One region of the Pectobacterium parvum genome, then DNA from elsewhere that is predicted to be linked to it. Evidence: riboswitches for the same ligand, from Rfam matches in the RefSeq annotation. Region 1 holds a riboswitch; the other holds the start of a gene.

The links. A riboswitch is a leader RNA that binds a small molecule or an ion and turns the genes downstream of it on or off. The one in region 1 is predicted to bind thiamine pyrophosphate.
Region 2: linked by a shared signal. The riboswitch ahead of thiB (thiamine ABC transporter substrate binding subunit) and the one ahead of thiM (hydroxyethylthiazole kinase) in region 1 are both predicted to bind thiamine pyrophosphate.

What each region holds. Positions count from the first base shown of each region.
Region 1 is NZ_CP087392.1:3,324,600-3,327,751, forward strand. Features, by position in the region: gene psiE (phosphate-starvation-inducible protein PsiE) at 1-198, opposite strand, end outside; gene thiD (bifunctional hydroxymethylpyrimidine kinase/phosphomethylpyrimidine kinase) at 352-1,155, opposite strand; gene thiM (hydroxyethylthiazole kinase) at 1,152-1,946, opposite strand; TPP riboswitch at 1,984-2,080, opposite strand; gene LOZ86_RS14935 (hypothetical protein) at 2,677-2,943, shown strand; gene LOZ86_RS14940 (DUF4062 domain-containing protein) at 2,991-3,152, shown strand, end outside.
Region 2 is NZ_CP087392.1:4,049,737-4,052,888, forward strand. Features, by position in the region: gene sgrR (HTH-type transcriptional regulator SgrR) at 1-1,248, shown strand, start outside; TPP riboswitch at 1,286-1,382, shown strand; gene thiB (thiamine ABC transporter substrate binding subunit) at 1,466-2,446, shown strand; gene thiP (thiamine/thiamine pyrophosphate ABC transporter permease ThiP) at 2,422-3,152, shown strand, end outside.

The sequences.
Region 1 (3,152 bases):
ATACAGGAAATAGATCACAATGCCTTCTATCAGCTGATAGGAGGAATCTTTCTCGCTGGAGATCAGCAGCACTTTCGCCAGATGGAACGTTTCCTTGACTAAAAAAATCACCAGAATGATCGCCAGCACCAGCAGGCCGATATTGAGTATCGTCTGAAGCGCCTTGGCAGCCATCGCACTGCGAGCAGAACCTGCCATATGTTATCCCCACACCCTATTTCACATTAACGCCAATAATTCACAGCAAAGTAACCGGACGAACCGCGTGCTGTCTATGCCGAGCACGCTTAATTTAGTTTGAAATTACTGACAAATATGTCACGCAAAGTACAAGTCAATTTACTTATGGTGTTACCACCAGCGATGGAAGTGATGAACGGGGCCGATGCCGTGCCCGACTTCAAGCGTGTCCGCCTGCTGTAATGCCTGCTGTAAATAATCCTTCGCTGCCTTGACCGTCTCGCCCCAGCTATCGTGACGTGGTCGCAGTGCCGCCAGCGCAGCAGACAGCGTGCAGCCGGTGCCGTGCGTATGGCGCGTATTCACGCGTGGGGAACTAAGACGCAGTGGCTCGGCCTGCCGGCTGAACAGCCAGTCTGGGCTTTCCGCTTCACTAAGATGGCCGCCTTTCATCAGCACCGCCTGACAGCCCATCGCCAGCAGTGCTTCCCCCTGCTCACGCATTTCCCGCTCGTTGGCGGCAGGCGACGTATTCAGCAACGCGGCGGCCTCCGGCAGATTGGGCGTAATCAGGGACACCCGCGGCAGCAGCTCACGACGGATCGATTCCACCGCCTCCGGCGCGAGCAGCGGATCACCGCTTTTCGCCAGCATCACGGTGTCCAGCACCACGAAAGGCACCGCGTAATGACGCAGGCGTTCGGCAACGGTTTCAACGATATCGGTCTGCGCCAGCATCCCAATCTTGGCGCTGTCGATACGCACATCGCTCAGCACGGAATCCAGCTGTGCCGCGACAAAATCCGGTTCAATCCGGTAGATGGACTGCACGCCGCATGTGTTTTGCGCCACCAGCGCGGTAATGACCGAGGTGCCGTAAGCCCCCAGCGCAGAAAAGGCTTTTAAATCCGCCTGAATACCCGCACCGCCGCTCGGATCGGTGCCCGCAATCGTCAACGCATTGATACGCTTCATGCCAGATCCTCCGCGCGCAGGGTATAAAGTCTATCGAGGAAGTTGGGTATAAAACTCCCCGTCCCCTGCGCCACCGAAGCCGCCTGCTGCCCTGCTAACGCCATGACATAGCACGCTGCCGCTACATGCGATAAGCGATCCCCCTCCAAAGAGCAGAAACCCGCGACGACCGCCGACAGCGCACAGCCCGTCCCGACCACGCGCGTCATCATGCTATCGCCGCCAGCTACCGCGATATCTCGCTCGCCGTCCGTGACATAATCCACCACGCCGGTCACTGCAACCATCGTCCCCACTTGCCGCGCCAGTTCGCGCGCAGCAGGGAGCGCCGCCAGCGAATCATCGGCGCTATCCACGCCACGCCCCTGTGCAGCTAACCCCGCCAATGCCATGATTTCAGATGCATTGCCGCGAATCGCCGTCGGCTTCCACGCCAGCAATTCCCGACAAAATTCACTCCGAAAGGTCAACCCACCAACTGCAACCGGATCGAGCACCCACGGCGTACCCGCCTGATGTGCGCTGTTTACCGCCGCCCGCATCGCCTCAGTTCGCGTGCGCTCCAGCGTCCCGACATTAATCAGCAGCGCATCGGCCACCGCGCTGAACTGCGCGGCTTCTTCGGGATCGACCACCATTGCAGGCGACGCATTCAGCGCCAGCAGCACATTAGCAGTAAAAGATTGCACCACATCATTGGTCAGACAGTGCACCAGCGGCGAAGCAGAACGGAATTGAGTGAGTGATGTTGCTGCCTGAGCGGCAGAAAAGTCGGCGGGTCGCGTGTTCATAAGTCTCCCAACCGGCGTGGAAGAAGGCGGCAACCGGTGGGGCATACCGTGACTTCCCTACGCTGGCATTATCCAGATCAGGTGGTACGGGTATTTCTCAGCCTTCACAAAGAAGGGCACCCCGAGTCATTTAAAATCAAAATGTTGCGATTAATGTTTTATTAATCTTCGATCAGGATAATGCCAGTGGGAGGTATTGTAAATGGACATCCAATCCCGCTTGTGTGCCAGAAGTATTGCGATGACCCGCAGTCAGTGGGCTAAACGAGGTTCTAGTTTTCAAGCTTCCCAAACCAGATATCACTACAGGCGCTCTAAAAATTCAGCGAGTTATATTTTTCCGTAAAAGAAATCTACATTCGATCAAATTTTCATTTTTTTTGCGCGTTATTGACATTTCTGTAAGCCTTCTCAGACAAGGGTTGCGCGTTTCTTAACCTGTCGAAATCTAAATTCAACCTCAAAATCAAGCTTTGCACTCAAAAGAATCTCAACTAAAATACCCAGCATGTAGTATTTTAATGAAATTAATACACTACATATAGATATCGCGTTAATGACAGGCATAAAAAAACCGGATTCATAAATTGTGAATCCGGCTTATGAAGCATGACCACCATGAGTTTGCAGACTCATAACGTTTGTTAGCCTCACTTTCATTTCTACGGTTTGATTGTGCCGAGCTTGGATGGTCATGTAAATACCAATTAGTGCTCATAAGGAGCTACACATGACAATCTGTAATAAGTCTCATCGATACAATACGGCTTTCATTAACCTGCCAGATGACCAAGGTGGTGAGGGGCGGCATAAATGTTGTGGCTGCGCCTACGATCAAGGCTACCAATCAGGCTTATCTCGAACGGAACAAGTCTGGGTAAATTTGCATGTTTTACCTGATAGCCAAGCGGGCACTGTACGCCATAAAAGCCCACAAGCAGCATTTGCTGAAGGCTATCGTGATGGTATGCGTGATTCCTACCGCCACGCGGGTTAATGTTGAATGAAGGGGCTTCATGCCCCTTCCTCTTTTAAGGGATAGAAATGGATAAACGTTACCAGGTTTTCGTAAGTTCAACGTTTACGGATTTGGAAGAGGAACGGAAACACGTTATACAGACGCTAATAGAAATGGATTGCATCCCAGCAGGAATGGAGTTATTCCCAGCAATCGATGAAGGTCAATGGGAATTCATAAAAAAAGTA
Region 2 (3,152 bases), 730 kb from region 1:
GCGCTACGGCGTTCAGAGATGCACATTGCCCGGCAAATTTTCAGCGGACTCACCAATATAAATGAGGAAAATGGGGAAATTGAACCCGATCTGGCTCATCACTGGCAGATGATCTCCCCCCTGCATTGGCGCTTCTATCTGCGCCCAGCCATCCGCTTTCATCATGGGCGCGAGCTCACAATGGATGACATCACCACATCACTCTCTCGTCTTATTCCGCTTCCACTCTTTTCTCATATTGAAGCCGTAACGTCGCCGATGCCATTCGTGATCGATATCCAGCTAAACAGCCCAGATAAATGGCTACCGTGGCTATTAGGCAGCGTGCACGCCATGATTTTGCCGCAAGAGTGGAAAACGCTACCGGATTTTGCCCAACACCCGATTGGCACCGGCCCTTACGCCGTGGTGCGTAATAACAGCAATCAACTGAAGATCCACGCCTTCGATGATTATTTTGGCTATCGGGCGTTGATTGATGAGGTCAATATCTGGGTCCTGCCGGACGAACCGGAGGAAATGCCGGTGTCCATCCAGCTCCAGTCTGACAATTCTCGTCACGAACAGTTAGAAAGCCGGATGGAAGAAGGCGGCTATTTCCTGCTGTTCGACAAGCGTTCGCCGTTAGCATCACGACCGGAAGCGCAGCAGTGGCTCAGACAGGTATTTAACCCGATTTCGCTACTCAACCACGCCAATACCAGCAACCAGCGTGACTGGTCACCGGCCTACAGCCTGCTGCCGCGCTGGCACCATCACCATCCCGATGTGCCGCAATCCCTTCCAAAAGGGCTGACTGAAGTCACACTCACGTTCTATCAGGCGCATCCTGAATACCGGATATTAAGCGAGATTATGCGCACGCTACTGGCGCAGCACGGCGTCACGTTGCATATCCAGACGGTCAGCTACGAAGACTGGTATCAAGGCAATGCCGAAAGCGATATCTGGTTTAGCAGCGTGAATTGTTATTTGCCGCTCGAATTCTCCCTGTTCGCGATGCTCTACGAACTCCCACTGGTGCAGCACTGTCTGGATGACGATCTGCATGCGGACGCGCAGCAGTGGCGCAATCACTCACTGCCGATGGCGGAATGGTGTGAAAAACTGATCGATAGCGGCCAACTGTATCCGCTGTTGCACCACTGGCTGCAACTTCAAGGGCAGCGCAGTATGCGCGGCGTCAGGATGAATATGTTGGGCTGGTTTGATTTTAAATCCGCCTGGTTTGCACCGCCGGAACGCTGAGAGCCTTTCGCCGCCCGACTTAACCCTTTACAATGTGCCGTTCTCAACGGGGTGCGGAAAATTTTTCGCTGAGAAGATACCCGTCGAACCTGATCCGGTTAATACCGGCGAAGGGATTTGAGAGTGCGGCTTATTGCTGCCTCAAAGTCCTTTGCCACCCTATGATTCTCAGGAGTGCAAAGTGTTAAATCAATTACTACACCGTTCAGCCACCGCGCTGAAAATCAGCCTGCCTTGCCTGTTACTACTCTCTGCTTCGGCCTTCGCCAAGCCTGCGCTTACCGTTTATACCTACGATTCGTTCGCTTCCGAATGGGGTCCGGGCCCTATCATCAAGACCGCATTTGAAAAAGAGTGCGAGTGCGAACTGAATTTCGTCGCACTGGAAGACGGTGCCTCGCTGCTAAACCGTCTGCGTATGGAAGGCAAAAACAGCAAAGCGGACATCATTCTGGGACTGGACAACAACCTGTTGCAGGCAGCAGAACAAACCGGCCTGTTTGCGCCACACAATTTGGACACCCGCGCCGTCACGGTGCCGGGCGGCTGGAACAATAAGACGTTCGTTCCTTATGACTACGGCTATTTCGCGTTTGTGTATAACAAAAATACGCTGAAGAACCCGCCGAAAAGCCTGCATGAGCTGGTGGACAGCAACGAACCGTGGAAAGTGATCTATCAGGATCCACGCACCAGCACGCCGGGACTCGGTCTGCTGCTGTGGATGCAGAAAGTGTATGGCGACGATGCGCCGCAAGCCTGGCAGAAGCTGGCGAAAAAAACCGTTACCGTCACCAAAGGTTGGAGCGAAGCCTACGGTCTGTTCCTGAAAGGGGAAGCGGATCTGGTGCTGAGCTACACCACGTCGCCAGCCTATCACATCATTGAAGAGAAGAAAGACAACTACGCAGCAGCGACCTTCAGCGAAGGGCACTATCTGCAAATTGAAGTCGCCGGGCAGCTGGCGTCCAGCAAAAATCCCGAGCTGGCAAAACGCTTTATGCAGTTCATCCTGAGCCCAACCTTCCAACAGGCTATTCCTACCACGAACTGGATGTATCCGGCGGTTAAAACTGATCTGCCAGCAGGCTTCGCGACGCTCGCGGTGCCGGAAAAAGCCATGCAGTTCAGCGCGCAAGAAGTCGCTGACCAAAGGACACAGTGGATTCAGGCATGGCAACGCGCCGTCAGCCACTGATCGGCGGACGTCTGTGGCCAGGGTTACTGGCCACAACGCTGTTAATTTCCGTTGCCGCACTGGCTTTCGGTGCCCTGTGGCTACAGGCGCCAGAAAGCCAGTGGCGCACGCTATGGCATGACAGCTATCTCTGGCATGTCATCCGGTTTACCTTCTGGCAGGCCTTTCTCTCTGCGCTGTTTTCCACCGTTCCGGCGATCTTCCTTGCCAGAGCGCTGTATCGACGTCGCTTTCCCGGTTACCGCTGGCTGCTACGATTGTGCGCAATGACGCTGGTGCTGCCCGTGCTGGTCGCCGTTTTTGGCCTGCTCAGCGTTTATGGTCGGCAAGGCTGGCTGGCCTCTGCGCTGGGCTGGTTTGACCTGAAATACACGTTTTCGCCCTCTGGGTTGCAGGGCATCCTGCTGGCGCACGTCTTCTTCAATCTGCCTCTGGCAACCCGATTGCTGTTGCAGTCGTTAGAAGGCATCGCCACCGAGCAGCGTCAGTTGGCGGCCAATCTGGGCATGAACAGCTGGCAGCATTTCCGCCTGCTGGAATGGCCCGCCCTGCGCCGACAGATTTTACCCACGGGCGCGCTGATTTTTATGCTCTGCTTCGCCAGCTTTGCCACAGTGCTGTCGCTGGGCGGCGGCCCGCAGGCAACCACGATCGAGCTAGCTATCTATCAGGCATTAAGCTTTGATTACGATCCGGGGCGCGCGGC